Regions from separate parts of the Rhizobium sp. 'Codium 1' genome, predicted to be linked through region 2. Evidence: predicted binding sites of a transcription regulator. Region 2 holds the regulator's gene; each other region holds the start of a gene.
The links. The regulator LexA, encoded in region 2, represses DNA repair genes until DNA is damaged. The targets are predictions, from matches to a motif close to TGTTCNNNNTGTGTTCNG.

Region 1 (4,209 bases), on a different contig from region 2:
GGTTGGCTACCTGCTCGCCAATTCGACCCCGTCGGCCCGCGATAGCCGCTGGCGCTGGAACTGAGGTCACCATGGCAAAGGTGACCTACCACGTCGTCGAGCATGATGAGGGCTACGCCTACCGCCTGGGCGACGTCTATTCCGAGCCCTACGCGACCCATGACGAGGCGCTCGCAGCCGCCCGGCACGCAGCCGGCGCCCAGCAGCTCGCCGATGGCGACGCCGAAATCAGCTGGCAGGATGCCGAGGGCGAATGGCATCACGAACATGCGGACGGTGCGGACCGCCCCATGACGGACGTTGTCGAAGATGTCGAGGACGACCGGTAAGCCTGATCGTTTTGAGTTCAGGTGAAGGAAAAGCCCGTGGCGCAAGCTGCGGGCTTTTTTGTCATGATGCCCAGGCGGGACCGGTCAAAGGTTCCTCCGCTCCTGCCGTGCCGGATGGGTGATCGCTGCAGCCGCCGATCGGAGCTGGCTGACCGGCGACCTACGGCATGCGCGCAGGCGCGGAAGATCGGCCGGAAGGAGCGGCCACCGTCCCCTGCTGCATGCACAAGGAAAATGCCACCTCGACGGTGGCATTTCCTGTCTCTGAACGGTGGGTCTCCCGCTCACGCCCGGGCTGGTAACAGAGGATACCCGACAATCACGGCGCGGGCCGCAAGGGTCGCAATCGCGGCCTTGACGAGGTCGCCTGGAATGAAGGCGAGCGAGCCGGTCAGCACGGCAGGGAAGGGCGTTCCGGCGACCGCCGAGAGCCAAGGCATGCCGCAGAGATAGACGACGCCGATGCCGCCGACGACGCTGGCGACGAAGAATCCGGCCATCTGTTTCGTGGCCGACTGTCCTTCGCGCACGAGCATTTCAGCGAGGAACCCGGTGACGAAAGCGCCGATGATCCAGCCGAAGATATAGCCGCCGGTCGGGCCCATCAGCACGTTGAGACCGCCGCGACCGCCCGAAAGCACCGGCAGGCCGACGGCGACGAGCACGACGAGCAGCGCATAGGCGAGTGCCCCGCGCTTGGCGCCGATGATGCAGCCGGCCAGCATGACGCCCATCGACTGCGCCGTGATGGGAACCGGCAGAAGCGGGATCGGCACGGGCGGCAGGAAGCCGAGAACGATGATGATGGCGGTAAAAAGAGCGGCGAGCACGAGGTCTCTGGTGGTCATGAACGGATCCCCAAAAGCTGAATGGCTTTTACTGGCCCCGAATTCCCCGCGCGTCAATTGCCTCGGCGATCCGATCGGCATCCTTCAGCGTCGAAATGATGAGGGGCCCGAGCATGCGCGAGAGCTTGAATGGGATGCCGCGCGCCACATGCGCCTCTTTCAGTGCCTCGTGGCGCTGGGCGATCTCGGGCACGAAACGCAGCACGAGCCCGAGTGCGAGGCCGAGATCGGCCGCTTTCATCAGTCCCAGCCGCTCGAGTGGTCGGGCGAGGTCGGTGACGGCTGCCATGAAGTCGGCAATGGTCGTGGAAGCCGTCACGGCCGCCGCGAGGAAGAGGATGGCGACCAGCCTGAGCATTGTGACGAGCGTTTCCTCCGGCGAAAGGAGGAGCAAATTGATGGCCGCCAGAAAGGCGATGGTGAAGAGCACGGGTCTGAGCCGTCGCAGTCCTTCCGACAGGCCGACGCCTGTGGAGAGATAGAGCAGTCCGGTCGCAACGAGCATGGCCGTGAGCACGAGCGGCTGGTCGATGACGTAGAGCGCGAGCCCGAAGACCATCAGGCCAAGGAGCTTCGGCTTGACCGGGATGCGATGCAGGAGGCTTTTGCCCTCCACATGCAGGCTTGTCAGCATCCGGCGATCTCCCGGTAGCGCGCGATCGCGTCCTCGCCCGCGCCGTCGAAAACCAGCGTGCCTTCATGAAATACCAGCACGCGAGGGAAGTCTTCGACGAGGTCGAGGTCGTGGCTGATAACCATCGCCTGTTCGACAAGTCCTTCGATGGCGGCCTTAACCTTGGCGCGGTTCTTCAGATCCAGCTGGTTCGTCGGCTCGTCGAAGATGACCATCTCCGGACGGTTGACGCAGACGGCGGCAAGGGCGGCCAGCTGCAATTCTCCGCCAGACAGCTCATGCGGCCGCCGCACGGCGAGATCGCTGATGCCGAAGCGGGCAAGAGCCTCGTCCACCAGCCGCTCCACTTCGGGCGCAGCCAGCCCCCGCGACTTCGGCCCGAGCGCCACATCCTCCCGGATAACAGGCAGAATGATCTGGTGTCCGGGGTTCTGGAAGATAAAGCCGGTCTTCGCCCGCGCCGCCTTCTCGTCGGCTACGGTATCGAGACCGTCGAGCGTGACCTTGCCGAAAGAGGGCTTCGCAAGTCCGGCAATCAGTCTGGCAAAGCTCGTCTTGCCGGAGCCATTCAGCCCGATGACGCCGATGCGTGGTTCGCTCAGCGAGAGTGTGAGGGCCCTCAGGGCCACACGGTCGCCGTAACGCAATTCGGCTTGGTCGAAATGGATGTGCAAGATGTGGGATCTCCTGACGGCGATGGGTGATGCTATAGACCGGTGCGGTGGGCAGTGCCAGATGTCTCCCCCGCCCATTCCTCGATGACAATGGCGGTGTGGCCGAGCCGTACGCCGTGCCGCCAATCCACAACCTACAATTATCTGCTCATTGAACAAACCGCGAACATGACCTAGCCTCCCTGAATGTCGATTCTGGTCCCCAATACGCTGGCACGAAAAATCTTCCTGGAACGGCAGGGTCTGTCCCGCTCGCCGACAAAGGCGCTGGGACGTCAGGGGCTCTATGACCTCATCCACGACCTTGGCTTCGTCCAGATCGACAGTATCCAGTGGGTCGAGCGGGCGCATCACCAGATCCTCTTTTCCCGCAATCAGACATACCAACCGAAGGATCTCGCCCATCTGGCCGAGAAGGACCGCTCGCTCTTCGAGCACTGGACGCATGACGCCTCCATCATTCCCTCTGCCTTCTTTCCCTATTGGAAACACCGCTTCGTCCGCCGCGAAGAGCGGATCCGGCAGAACTGGGCCAGATGGCAGGGCGAGGGTTTCGATCAGGCATTCGAGGAAACCTATGCCCGCATCCGCGACCACGGCCCGGTCATGGCGCGCGACGTGAAGTCCGAGGACCACAAGTCCGGCGGCTGGTGGAACTGGCATCCCTCCAAGACCGCGCTTGAGTTTCTCTGGCACACGGGCAAGCTGGCGATCGCCCGCCGCGAGGGGTTCCAGAAGGTCTATGACCTCGCCGAGCGGGTCATTCCCGCCGAGCATCATGCCCGGGAGGTTGACCAGGAGACCTTCGTCGACTGGGCCTGCCGCGCGGCGCTCACCCGCCTCGGCTTTGCCACCTCGGGCGAAATCGCCGCCTTCTTCGATATTGTGACACCCGAGGAGGCGAAGGCTTGGGTCACAGCCCATCGCGACGAGTTGCACGATGTGTTGGTTGAGACCGTGGACGGCAAACAGCGCGCCTCCTTCGCCTTTGCCGACAGGATCGCCACGCTTGTGGATGCCCCGGAACCGCCCGCCCGCATCCGCGTGCTCTCACCCTTCGATCCGCTGATCCGTGACCGCAACCGCACCGAACGCCTTTTCGGCTTTTTCTACCGCATTGAGGTCTTCGTACCCGAGCCGAAGCGGCAATATGGCTATTACGTCTTTCCGCTGCTGGAGGGTAACCGTCTCATCGGCCGCATCGACATGAAGGCCGAGCGCAAGGAGGGTGTGCTCGACATCCGCCGCCTCTGGCTGGAACCGGGCGTCAGGCCGAGTGTCGGACGCCTGGAGAAACTCGACGCCGAACTGCAACGCGTCGCCCGCTTCGCCGGCATGGAAGCCGTGCGCCGCCAGCCCGGCTGGCTCGGATGACGGACTGTATATTCCAAAGAGAAGGACCTGGGACGTGACCGACAACAGCGCCTACCGCATCGATCCGCGCGTGCCTGCGATCGACGATTACATGCGCCTGCGGCTCGAATCCGGCCTCACGCCCTTTTCCCGGGAAGCCGCCGAAAAAGGCCTGCCGAATTCCATCTTCGGCGTCAGCCTGATGCTGGGCGACGAGACGGTTGGCATGGGCCGGATCATCGGCGATGGCGGCTGTTTCTTCCAGGTGACCGACATCGCCATTTTGCCGGATCATCAGGGCAGGGGACTTGCCAAGCTGATCATGACGGCACTCTCCGACTTCATCGCGACCCTGCCGAAGACCGCCTATG
Region 2 (4,209 bases):
GCACCATTTCCAGCAGATACTGGAAATCACTCGGATTTTCCTCGACCAGGACGATTCGCCGAAGACCGGCGGCACCATTGGCGTGCACGATCAAGTCACCGCGATCCGCCGGTATCGGATTCACCCGTTCACAGGCGAAGGCGAAGAAATCAGGCGAACGCAGGTCGGCCGCAAAGGCGAGCCGGAAAGCCCCCTCCGCCGATCGCCCATCAGGGAATCGGAACTGCCGGGAAAATTCGAGAACGGGCCCGCCGCTCTGTCCCTCATCGCGATACCGCCTATCATCTGCAGTTGCATCGTCCGTCTTCACGACGATCGCCGAGAGGCCTTCGCCACGGCGAAAGCGGAAGGCGAGATCGCGTGCGACAAACACATTGCCGATGCGTGCAGCCTCAAGGCAGTCTTCTCGGCTGCCGACGGCCAGGGGCTCCAGATAGGTATCATCTGCAAAAAAGACGCAGGCGTTCTCGGTCCCAAACGGATGGCGGGCATCGGCCGCAACCGTGAAGCCGAGGCGGCTCATCCGATCGCGGGAGGTTTCGAGATCCACGACCGGGAGGACGAGATGATCGATGGCGCGGGGGGACGTGATGGGATTGGACATATTTCTCTCGAGTTTTGCGTCAGATTTGGGAATTGCGCGGCTGGATTGAAAGGGTTTCGAGCGTCTGGCGCAATGCGTCGATTTGCTGCCGCGCTTCGCGCAATTCCTTCAGTACCTGTTCGTCGATCTTGTGATGAAGGGCCAGAACCTCGATCTCTGCCTTGAGGTTGATCTCATAATCCTTTGCCGCCATGAACCGATCGCGCTCGGCCTGACGGTTCTGGCTCATCATGATGATCGGGGCCTGGATCGCGGCCAGCATGGACAGGAGAAGGTTGAGGAAGATGAACGGATAAGGGTCGAGGGAGCGCGTCGCGAGAACCACGGTGTTGAGAACCACCCAGGCCACGAAAAGCACCATGAAGGCGATGATGAAGCCCCAGGAGCCACCCACCCTCGCAATGCCGTCTGCCAATCGTTGCCCGACGGTCGCATGGGCTAGGAAATCCTCGCCGGCATTGGTCGAAACCGTGCGGCGCTCCCGAGCCCGCTTCAGCACCTTCTTTTCCGCAGAAGAGAGATCGGATTGCGTCTTCCCCAAAACGAGTTTTTCAATGTCCTTGAGCATTCGTCTTATTCCCCGAGAAAGGTCCGCTGGCCTTTGAGAGTATCCGCTCTTTGCATTGCAGCGGTACAAAATCGGACTGTTTCATGACCTGCACATCAGGCCATCGCATTTTCTCACCGGCTCTTCACGAAAATTTATCCCCTTGCGGAACACAAATGGAACAGATAGTGTCTGTTCTGTATTTGTTTCACCTCAGGGGCACCGCATATGCTGACGCGCAAGCAACAGGAACTGCTTCTCTTCATCCACGAGCGGATGAAAGAATCGGGCGTCCCGCCTTCCTTCGACGAGATGAAGGACGCGCTGGATCTCGCATCGAAATCCGGCATCCATCGACTGATCACGGCGCTCGAGGAACGCGGCTTCATCCGCCGGTTGCCGAATCGAGCTCGCGCCCTTGAGGTTATCAAACTGCCGGAAGCCTATTCTCCGAGCATGCAGCCCCGTCGCGGTTTTGCCCCGAGCGTGATCGAAGGCAGTCTTGGCAAGGCACCGCCAGCGCCAGCACTCACCAAACAGCCGGTTGAAGACAGGAGTTCTTCTATCTCGGTTCCCGTCATGGGCCGTATTGCGGCTGGCGTACCGATCTCTGCAATCCAGAACAATACGCATGACATTACCGTGCCGGCCGAGATGATCGGCTCCGGTGATCACTACGCCCTCGAGGTGAAGGGCGATTCGATGATCGAAGCCGGGATTCTCGACGGTGATACCGTCATCATCCGCAATGCGTCCAATGCCAATCCCGGGGACATCATCGTGGCGCTCGTCGACGACGAGGAAGCAACATTGAAGCGGTTCCGCCGGCGTGGCGCGTCGATCGCGCTGGAGGCCGCCAATCCGGCCTATGAAACGCGAATCTTCCCGCCGGATCGGGTCAAGATCCAGGGCAAGCTGGTCGGCCTCATCCGCCGCTATCACTGAGCGTCAGCTGTCGGTGACAGTGGTTGCGCCGTCATCCGGCTTTCTGATGCTTGGGGGATGGTGTGTTCGTCTGCCGCTGATGCCGTGCGCCAGTCGTAGAGGCGGTGTTGCGTCCACGGTCTCGGCTTCCCCTCGAAAGATGTTCTGATCACCAGGTGCTGCGGCGCGTCTGCAAGGCCGGAAATTTCGACAGCGCCGGTGGCCCTGAGGCTGCTTTGTGACAGAAGCGCCGCGCCCGAGCGGCAGGCGGTCAATCGCGTGCGAGCCGCCAGAACGACGACATCGGCAAGGTCGCAGCCAACCCCGACCAGGTCGGGACGGTCGAGGGTCATCAGCAGTTTCCCCGTGTCCATCCGGGCGACGCAGACCTGCTTGATGCAGGTGAAGCGGTCCATCCTGGCAGATTTGGTCAACTGATCGAGAAGCGTTGCAGCAGCCGATCGCTGCGCTGCGCTCCAGGTCTCTCCGGTTCGCCAGTCAGGTGGCGCTGGCAATTCGCCAATCGTAAGCATTAGGGGCGGCATCGTCGTCTCGACATCCAGCACCGGTCGCCATTGGTCGAAGATGAAGGCCGGCGGCCGAGTTCGATTGGTGGCGAGGGTCCGTGCGGCGCCGTCACCGCTCCAGAGCGCCACCAGTCGCGCATCCTCGCTGATCATCAGTTCACCGGGCTCCTGTCTCGGCCCGAGCCATGTCGCAACGAGCGTCACCGCGATCAGGACGGTTCCTGCATGTCTGAGACTGCTGCGAAACAGCGTCAGCAGGAGCATGCCGGTGATCGTTCCGAGCATGAACCAGCCGGGAAGGCGCGGAAAGACGTAACCTCCACCCCAGCTGGAAACCATGTAGGCGACATGCAGAACCAGTTCGAGCCCCTGCCCCATGATCCAGAAGAAGGGCGCGTCAAGACCGAAGGGCATGAGCAGCATGGCAATGAAGCCTGCCGGCATGACCACCAGCGAAATCAGCGGCATGGCGGCGAGGTTGGCTTCAAGTCCATGGGTCGACAGGCGGTGAAAATGGGTGATGGCAAAGATCGCAGTGGCCAGTCCGCCGATCAGGGATGTCGCCAGAGTACCGCCGATGAGTTTTCCGCCGCCCGCAGCAACGCGCAGGCCGAGTGACCGTATCGGCGGCAGGATGGCGCGTGGCCGGGAGCGCCAGCCGGCATAGCCGGCGATCAGGCCGGCAGTGGCCGCAAAGGACATCTGGAAACTCGGCCCCATCACAGCCGAAGGCTGTACGACAAGAATGGCTGTTGCAGCCAGGGCCAGGTTGCGCAGGCTGACGGCCGGACGGTCGAAGAGAACTGCAGCCAGCATGATGGCGGTCATCAGATAGGCACGCAGCGCGGAGACCTGATAGCCGGAAATGAGCACATAGCCGGTCGTGGCAATCAACGCGCCCGCAGCCGCGATCTTCTTGATCGGATGTCGCTCGGCCAGCGCCGGCACGAGGCTGAGCAGACCGCGCAGGCCGACGAAAAATATGCCGGCGGCGAGGGCCATGTTGAGACCCGAGATTGCGGTGATATGGGCAAGGCCCGAAACCCGAAGCGCCTCGGTCGCAGCGGTCGACATGGAGCGACGCTCTCCCGTGATGATCGAGGCGGCAAAGGCGCCAGGATCGCCTGGAATGACTGAGCGGATGCGATTCGAGATCCGGTCCCGCAGGGAGAACAATGCCGCATCGAAGCGCGCGACCAACCCGGCTCCATTATCCTCTTCGGCCAGCTTCGCCTGAGGCGGACCGAGAAAGAAACCGACAGCGCCGATCCCAGAGAAATAGCTTTGAAAGGCAAAGTCGTTCAGACCGGGCAAGGCGGGACCCGACGGTGGCGAGAGCCGCGCCCGCCCGCTCAGCCAGTCGCCGATCGCAGCCGGTGCATGTTTGCTGCGTGCCAGCAGAGTGACCCTTTCAGGCGGCCGCCGCACGGTAGGCTCCACCGTCCCCGTCAGCCTCAGCGTATAGCGCCACTCGCCGGCCGCGCCTTGCTCCCTGCGCTCGACGATACCGGTCACGGTGGTGACGAGCGGCTGGTCGATGATGACGGTCGAAACGCGCCTCGCCTCCCACTCCGCAAGCAGCATGCCCACGACAGCAAGGCAGACGC
Region 3 (4,209 bases), on a different contig from region 2:
GAAGCCAAGCAGAAGACCGAGGAATTCGTGACCCGCCGCAACGCCCTTTCCGAGCAGAAGATCAAGCAGGCCGAAACCGAAGCCGTGAACGCCGTTCGCGCTGCGGCCGTCGATCTCGCGATCGCGGCTGCCGAGAAGGTGCTTGCCAAGAAGGCCGACGAGGGTGTTCAGCAGACGCTGTTCAAGGCCTCTGTTGCTGAGGTTAAGTCGCGTCTGAACTGAGTTCGGCCGACAAGCCTGCGAAGGCAGTCTTATTATTGACGCCCCGATCGGTTCGCCCGGTCGGGGCGTTTTCGTTTGCGAGGACAAGGGATGACAACCTTCCGGCTATCGTCTCTGGCACTGGACGGGCTTGGCGCAGGCGGCTGCCGCCCACCTGTACGGATGCCGACGGTCTGCGCAACCGAAGATCGTCCATGAGGGTTCAAGCGATCCTCTTGCGGTTGCGGTTGCGGACCGGATGCTGATGTCAGTGGCGCTGGGGACCCGCTTCATCGATCACTGTCGCCTTGAGGGGGCGAAAGCTCATGCGGTGCAGCGGGCAGGGGCCGTGTGTGACGAGGGCGGTACGATGACGGTCGGTGCCGTAGCCGGCATGCACTTCGAAGCCATAATCAGGATAGACGATGCCGGCCCGTACCATCATCCGATCGCGCATGACCTTCGCGATGATCGATGCGGCTGCGATGGAGACTGAACGTGCGTCGCCCTTCACCACCGCTTCGCCGGAACAGGTAAGCCCCATGGGAACATCGCGCCCGTCGGCCAGGACATGGCGTGCCTCGAGCCCGAGACCGGCGACAGCCCGTCGCATGGCATCGAGGCTGGCTTTGCGGATGTCGATGATGTCGATCCGTTTCGGCGAAGAGGAGGCGATGGAGACGGTGGCCAGGGAAAGGATCCGCTCATACAGCACTTCGCGCTGGGCGGCGGACAGCTTCTTCGAATCGTTCAGGCCCTCGGGAATGCGCGTCGGATCGAGAATGACGGCGGCCGCCACCACAGGGCCGGCCAGTGGCCCTCGGCCGGCCTCGTCCGTGCCCGCCACCGGCCACAGCAGACGCTTCCTGGCCCGGTTCTCCAGCGAGAAGTCCGGCACAAGCGGCAGGTCGGGAAAGAGGCCAGGAGAATCGGGTGGCGTGCGCTTTTTCATGCGGCTGAAATCGCACGCGCACCCGACCTCCTGCAAGTCCCCGGTCCCGATCGCCGATCATGGCGACAGGGGCGGCTTACCAGGGACAACATCCGGTGCGAGGCGGCGGACAACAGCACCGGAACTGAAAAAATCAAACAGTGTCAGAGCAGCGAGAGCTGCACTCCGTCGCTGTTGGGCGAAACGAACATGTCTTCCCGAAGCTGCAGGCTGCGGCGCATCAGGCCGAGCCGTTTGGTCGCCATTTCGAACCGGCGGCTGATCTGCCAGGCATAGGGACCGGCCCCCTTCATCCGCTTGCCGAACTCGGCGTCGTAATCCTTGCCGTCGCGCATGGAGCGCACCAGCGACATCACGTGCCGATAGCGGTCAGGATAGTTCTGCAGCAGCCAGTCACGAAACAGCGGGCTCACCTCCAGCGGCAGGCGCAAAAGAACATAACTCGCCTCGGAAGCGCCGGCGGCCTTGCCGCTGTCGAGAATACGCTCGATCTCGTGGTCATTGAGGGCCGGAATCACCGGCGCCATCATCACCGCAACGGGAATGCCGGCCTCAGACAGAGCCTTGATCGCCTCCAGCCGCTTGGCTGGCGTCGAGGCTCTCGGCTCCATGGTCCGCGCCAGCTTCCGGTCAAGCGTCGTCACGGAAATGCCGACCTTGGCCAGGCCACGCTTCGCCATCGACGCCAGAATGTCGAGATCCCGCAGGATGAGCGAGGACTTCGTGACGATCACGACGGGATGGTTCGCCTTGTCCAGCACTTCGAGGATCTGCCGCATGATGCGCCATTCCCGCTCGATCGGCTGATAGGGATCGGTATTGGTGCCGATTGCGATCGGCTTCACCTTGTAACCCGGCTTCGACAGCTCGCGTTCCAGCAGCCGCGGCGCGTCCGGCTTGGCAAACAGCTTGGCCTCGAAGTCGAGACCGGCAGACAAGCCCATATAGCTGTGCGTCGGCCGGGCGAAGCAGTAGATGCAGCCATGCTCGCAGCCCCGGTAGGGATTGATCGAGCGGTCGAAGGGGATATCGGGCGAGTCGTTGCGGGTGATCACCGTGCGGGGCTTTTCGACCTGCACCTCTGTCTTGAAGGGCGGCATGTCTTCGAGTGTCTGCCAGCCATCGTCGAAGGCAACACGCTCCTGGGTCTCGAACCGACCGGCCGGGTTGATCCCGGCCGCACGGCCGCGCCGACGGTCGATCTCGATCCGCATTCCGGAGGCGCTCATCAGCGCATCGGCAATATCTGCCGTATTGCCAGGCTGGAAGGCAGCCTGGCTCGCAAGAGACAGCTCGTTCATGTTTGCTCCTCACGGGTTTGGCGGCCCCGTTCAATGACTATATTCCTACCGCGGAAAAGAGAACAATGCAAGAACAAACTTCAGAAAACTGACTGTGGCAAAACTTTGTGCAATGCGGTAGATATAGGCAATGCTGACAGTCATCATGGAATGCCACGATCAGGAGCCCGAACTCGCACAGACCCTGTCGGTGCTGGTGGCGGGTGCGGTGGAAGGTCTTGTCAGCGACGTCATCGTGCTGGATCACGGCTCGCGCGATGGTTCATCCATCGTTGCGGATGCGGCCGGCTGCCGCTTTTACCAGCAATGGGACATGAAGGAATTGCTGGCGACCGCGCGTGGCGAATGGCTGCTGCTCATCGAGCCCGGTGCCCGTCTGGGTCTCGGCTGGGTGGATGAAGTCGCGGAATATGTCGCCCTCAACAAGGCGCCGGCTCGGTTTTCCGAAGCGCGCCGGTACCGGCTGCCTTTCTATCGCCGTCTGACGCGCAGCCGTCAGCTTCTGGAAAACGGCCTGCTGATCCCGAAGCGTCAGGCCCTTGGTCTGGCGGGTGAGGGCCGGGAACTGCTGCAATTGGCCAGAGGCCACAAGCCCCGCCGTCTCGCTTCCGAGATCATTCCTTCCTGGGTCGCCCGCGAAGCACGCCGCTGATCAGCTCTGGCCGCGTCTCAGATGTTCGTCCAGCCGCGGCATGATCTCCACGAAATTGCAGGGCATGTGCCGATAGTCGAGTTGCAGCTTGATGATGCCGTCCCAGGCATCCTTGCAGGCACCGGGAGAGCCCGGCAGGACGAAGATGAATGTGGCGTTGGCCACGCCCCCGGTCGCTCGCGACTGGATCGTCGACGTCCCGATCTTGTCGTAGGAAATCCGATGAAAGACTTCCGAGAAGCCGTCCATGCGCTTCTCGAACAGGGGCTCCAGCGCTTCCGGCGTCACGTCACGGCCCGTAAAGCCGGTCCCACCCGTGGTGATCACCACGTCGATCTCGCTCTGCTTGGTCCAGGCCTCGACCTGATCGCGGATCGCAAGCCTGTCGTCCTTCACGATGGCGCGTGCAATCAGCCGATGGCCCGCCTCCTCGATCCGCCCAACCAGCGTATCGCCCGACTTGTCGTCGGCGTGGCCACGTGTGTCGGATACCGTCAGCACGGCGATGCCGACGGGAATGAAGGGGCGGTTTTCGTCGATTCGGCTCATTCAGGCCTCTCCCGGAACGGTGCGCGTCAAGAGCACATACCAGTTCGGCCGGTAGGCGGAAAGCGCGAGCGCCGCCTTCATGGCGCCAGCCTCGGTCTCGTAGAGCCCGAAACAGGTGGCTCCGGAGCCTGACATGCGCGCAAAACCGGCAAGGCTTTGGCCGAGAAGATCGCAGGCCTCTGCAATCTCGGGCACCAGCACTTCCGCCACCGGCTGCAGGTCATTGCGCAGGGGCGCGAGCGAACGCAGCCAGTCCGGAACATCTGTGGCGCCCGGGACCTCGCCAATGGGGGGATTGTTGCGCCGCGTCAGGTTCCGGAAGATCTCCGGCGTCGACACCGGCTTCAGCGGATTGACCAGCACCAGCGGCACGGAAGGCATCGCCGCCGTCTCGATGATTTCGCCGACCCCCCGCGCCCGCAGCGGCATCGAGGCGAGACACATCGGCACGTCGGCCCCGAGCTGCAATGCGATCTGTTGCAGTGTGGCCTGCGGCAGCTCCGCCTTCCAGAGCCTGAGCAATCCCCGAAAGGTCGCAGCCGCATCCGCCGACC
Region 4 (4,209 bases), on a different contig from region 2:
AAGCGGACGCTTCCTGACGCAGGCGATCAAGCGGCGGCAGATCGACCGCCGCCTCTTCGTCCCGTCCACGCCACTGCGCCTGTAACCGCTCGTGAAAGGCCGGCGGCTGGCTCGCCTGCCGCGCTGCCATCTCGGCCACGCGACGTTCGGCGCCCGCGATCAGGTCTGGAATGAGCGACGCCTCGGGCATGTTCTTCCAGTATTTCTTCGGCATCTCCGACTGCATGGCTCGGATCTTCAAACGTGCCGGATTGAAGATATTGGCGAAGTAGGTACGCCAGAGTTCGTCCGTCGCGTCCTCGGCCGTCGGTCGGGCGGCAGGCTCGCGCGAGGTCTTCAGCGCTTCACCGTTCCAGGCGGCAGATCCCCTGGGCGTTGCGATCAACCAGTCCATGTCGGTGAAGCGCCGCTGAAAGAAGCCCGCCGTGCGGGAGACGATGAAATGCTCCGGCTCGAACCAGGCGACGAAACGCCGGCGCTCGGCCTGAACAGCCTCTACCTCGCGAAACCGCACGAAGGCTTTCATCTTGTGGCTGTCACGCCTTACATTCTTGATCAGTCGCATGAGCAGTGCGACGTCGGCATCGGACCTCACCTGCAACAGGCTGCGCTCCTCCTGGAGGCGCCAGAGGATGCGATAGAGAAGCGAAAACCGATCAGGATCCGAATGGCAGATCGCCGTTTCTGCCGCCTCGATGAAACCCTTGGGCACGACCATGTCCGACGGCGCGGTGTGCCCGGGTTCTGGCCCATCGACCGCGCCGAACAGATCCTCCCCCTGTCCAGCAACCTGCCAGCGAACCTCGTCCGGCGCGACCGCATCTGCAAGCAGACGGCGGGCGGCATGCCGCCATTCACCGAACTCCCCTCGCCCGTCGAGCGTGACCGTCCGCATCAAAAGAGCGACAACTGTTCGGCCGGCGGCGCAAAGACGGCGCGAAGATCCGTACGGTCGAGGCTGCGATTGGGCGACCAGCCCTCTGCGACGATGAAGGATCGCACCTTCTTCAAGGACACGCCAAGCCGCGCCAGGTCTTCGAGCCTCACCCGCCTATGGCGCCGGGCAGACAAAAGTCCGTTGACCGTCTTTGTGCCGAAACCGGGCACGCGCAACAGCGTCTCACGATCCGCCTTGTTGACATCGACAGGAAAGCGGTCGCGATTGGCGAGCGCCCAGGCGAGTTTCGGGTCCAGCTCGAGATCGAGCATGCCACCCTGCCCGATCGACGAAATCTCCTCGACCGAGAAACCGTAGAAGCGATAGAGCCAGTCGGCCTGATAGAGGCGATGCTCGCGCATCAGCGGCGGCTTGATCAGCGGGAGGTTTTTCGAACTGTCCGGGATCGGGCTGAATGCGGAATAATAGACCCGCTTCAGGCCATAGGAGCTGTAGAGCCGCGCACTCGATCCGAGGATCGTCGCGTCATCGGCGCCATCAGCCCCGACGATCATTTGCGTGCTCTGTCCGCCGGGAACGAATTTCTTGCGCCGACCGGTATGCGTTGGCTCGCGGGCCTCATCGATCTTCAGCCTCAGATCCGCCATGGACCGGCGGATGTTCACGGGCCGCTTTTCAGGAGCGTACCGTTCGAGCCCGTGATCGGTCGGCAATTCGATATTGATCGACAGACGGTCGGCATAGAGCCCTGCCTCTTCCACCAGATGCGCCGAGGCCTCGGGGATCGTCTTCAGGTGAATATAGCCGCGGAAATCATGCTTGGTCCTGAGGTCTCTCGCGACCGTCACCATTTCCGCCATCGTATCGTCGGAGGAGCGGATGATGCCAGACGACAGAAACAGCCCCTCGATATAGTTGCGCCGATAGAACTCGATCGTCAGCCAAACCACTTCCTCCGGTGTAAAGCGGGCGCGTTCGACATTGCTCGACGAGCGATTGATGCAATAGGCGCAGTCGTAGATGCAGAAATTCGTCAGCAGGATCTTCAACAGAGAGATGCATCGACCATCCGGCGCATAGGCATGGCAGATCCCTGAACCCTCTGTCGAACCCAGACCACCAGAGGCCGCAGAATCGCGCTTGGTCGTCCCGCTCGACGCGCAGGACGCATCGTATTTGGCAGCGTCGGAGAGAATGGCGAGACGTTCTTTGAGAGACTTCTTCATTTTTATGTTCTCTATACGTTCTCTTGGCTTCCGTCAAGAAAAAGGCCTGCGACATTCCGTCTCCACAGCTGCCAAGCAATTGAGAAAGTTAGCGTTTTCGAGCCTGGAACGGCGATGTGGAATCAAGTGTCGAAAACTCTGGAAATTGCGCTGACCATTCTGCTATAGTCCTGCTCAACCTGATTTGTGACATGGTTCCGCAGCTTTGCTTCGGAACCTGTTTTCTTTTGTGTCCGCTGTGCGGCCATGAATACGAAGGAAGACGAAATGGTAGACAAGGTACCGATGACGCAGAACGGCTTCGTCCGGCTCAACGAAGAGTTGCGCTGGCGCCAGCAGGAAGAGCGTCCACGCATCATCGAGGCGATTGCAGAGGCGCGCGCCCATGGCGATCTCTCCGAGAATGCGGAGTATCACGCCGCCAAGGAAGCGCAGAGCCACAACGAGGGCCGCGTCGGCGAACTGGAAGACCTGATCGCGCGTGCAGAAGTCATCGATCTCTCGAAGATGTCCGGCTCCAAGATCAAGTTCGGCGCGACCGTAAAGCTCATCGACGAGGACACCGACGAAGAGAAGACCTACCAGATCGTCGGCGACCAGGAAGCCGATGTGAAGGCCGGCCGTATCTCGATCTCCTCGCCGATCGCCCGCGCGCTGATCGGCAAGGAAGTCGGCGACAACATCGAAGTCGTCGCCCCGGGCGGCTCCAAGGCCTACGAGATCCTCGCGGTCAAGTGGGGCTGATGGTGGACGGGTTCCGCTGATGCCTGAGACAAAGAACTACGTGGATCCCGCCGGGATCCACGTCATCGCCCCCAATCTCAAGCAACGGCTCTCCGGCGTCACCTCGACGATCATCCAGCTCGTTCCGGTCCAGAACCGCCTCGGCCAGAAGGTCGCGGTCCTCGGTCCAGGTCTGCCGCCTCACCTGCCACATCTGCGCTTAATCGATCTCTGGAAGCTCTGGCGCGCGCCCGAAGGTGCAAGCCATCGTGTATGGCATGCCCGCCGCAACATCGAGATGTTGCCGGGCATTGTCCTGCGCGATGTCCTGCGCATGCCCCTGAAGCTCGTCTTTACGTCTGCCTCGCAGCGCAAGCACTCCGCCTGGACCAAGTTCCTGATCCGTCAGATGGACGCGGTGATCGCGACGAGTGCCAAGACCGCCGGATACCTTGAAGTTCCGAACACCGTCATCATGCACGGCATCGACTGCGACATCTTTCGGCCCGCCGAAGACAAGGCGGAGGCCAAGCGCGCCTGCGGCCTTGACCCCGAGCTGCGCTACGTCGGCTGCTTCGGCCGCGTACGTCACCAGAAGGGCACCGACATGTTCGTCGATGCGATGATCGAGCTCTTGCCCGCGCGCACCGACTTGGCAGCCGTCATCGCCGGCCGCGCCACCGCAAAGCACATCGACTTCGAGAACGGCCTGAAGGCGAAGGTCAAGGAAGCAGGCCTCGCCGACCGCATCCTCTTCGTTGGCGAACACAAGAACATCGCCGACTGGTACCGAACCCTCGACCTCTTTGTCGCACCGCAGCGCTGGGAAGGCTTCGGCCTCACCCCACTGGAGGCAATGGCAACCGGGGCGCCGGTCGTGGCAACCGATGTGGGGGCATTTTCGGAACTGGTCAGGACTGAGGCGCCCGCAACGGGCGTGGTGCTTTCCACGGTAGGCGCTGAAGCCATGGCCCGCGCCACCGCCCAGATGATCGCCTCTCCCGAAAACTTGGCAAAGATGTCGGAAAACGCACTCGCCCACGCCCGCTCGATCTTTTCGATCGAAAGGGAAGCCTTGTCCCTCGGTGAGCAGTACAAACGCCTTCATCCCTGAGCCGCACTCACGGCATGGCAATTCTATATCTAATCAGACAACTCGATTACCGCCTGAGTTTGGAGCACGTTCGTTGGCAGAACTGGTAAACATCATCTGCATGAAGTGGGGCGACTTGTATGGCCCGGAATACGTCAACAACCTTCGCAGAGGGGTGAAGCGCCACCTCGCACGCCCGCATCGTTTTGTCTGCTTTACCGACGACGCAGAGGGCCTGGACCCTGACATCGAAGTCGCGCCCTTGCCGT

Region 1: the regulator LexA is predicted to act here: its motif matches at 2,637-2,654, upstream of LJE98_RS00500 (energy-coupling factor ABC transporter ATP-binding protein).
Region 3: the regulator LexA is predicted to act here: its motif matches at 2,513-2,530, upstream of LJE98_RS00925 (glycosyl transferase).
Region 4: the regulator LexA is predicted to act here: its motif matches at 2,130-2,147, upstream of LJE98_RS05495 (putative DNA modification/repair radical SAM protein).

Annotation. Positions count from the first base shown of each region.
Region 1 covers NZ_JAJGPW010000001.1:106,389-110,597, reverse strand. The annotation lists gene LJE98_RS00520 (hypothetical protein) at 1-64, shown strand, start outside; gene LJE98_RS00515 (DUF2188 domain-containing protein) at 72-329, shown strand; gene LJE98_RS00510 (biotin transporter BioY) at 614-1,177, opposite strand; gene LJE98_RS00505 (energy-coupling factor transporter transmembrane component T family protein) at 1,206-1,811, opposite strand; gene LJE98_RS00500 (energy-coupling factor ABC transporter ATP-binding protein) at 1,805-2,485, opposite strand; gene LJE98_RS00495 (winged helix-turn-helix domain-containing protein) at 2,672-3,859, shown strand; gene LJE98_RS00490 (GNAT family N-acetyltransferase) at 3,951-4,209, shown strand, end outside.
Region 2 covers NZ_JAJGPW010000004.1:28,473-32,681, reverse strand. The annotation lists gene LJE98_RS11780 (VOC family protein) at 1-604, opposite strand, end outside; gene LJE98_RS11775 (DUF1003 domain-containing protein) at 624-1,172, opposite strand; gene lexA (transcriptional repressor LexA) at 1,380-2,096, shown strand; gene LJE98_RS11765 (ComEC/Rec2 family competence protein) at 2,090-4,209, opposite strand, start outside.
Region 3 covers NZ_JAJGPW010000001.1:193,127-197,335, reverse strand. The annotation lists gene LJE98_RS00940 (F0F1 ATP synthase subunit B) at 1-222, shown strand, start outside; gene LJE98_RS00935 (ribonuclease HII) at 470-1,153, opposite strand; gene LJE98_RS00930 (PA0069 family radical SAM protein) at 1,297-2,454, opposite strand; gene LJE98_RS00925 (glycosyl transferase) at 2,585-3,106, shown strand; gene moaB (molybdenum cofactor biosynthesis protein B) at 3,107-3,655, opposite strand; gene LJE98_RS00915 (4-(cytidine 5'-diphospho)-2-C-methyl-D-erythritol kinase) at 3,656-4,209, opposite strand, start outside.
Region 4 covers NZ_JAJGPW010000002.1:56,061-60,269, forward strand. The annotation lists gene LJE98_RS05490 (UdgX family uracil-DNA binding protein) at 1-895, opposite strand, end outside; gene LJE98_RS05495 (putative DNA modification/repair radical SAM protein) at 895-2,124, opposite strand; gene greA (transcription elongation factor GreA) at 2,392-2,868, shown strand; gene LJE98_RS05505 (glycosyltransferase family 4 protein) at 2,888-3,961, shown strand; gene LJE98_RS05510 (hypothetical protein) at 4,062-4,209, shown strand, end outside.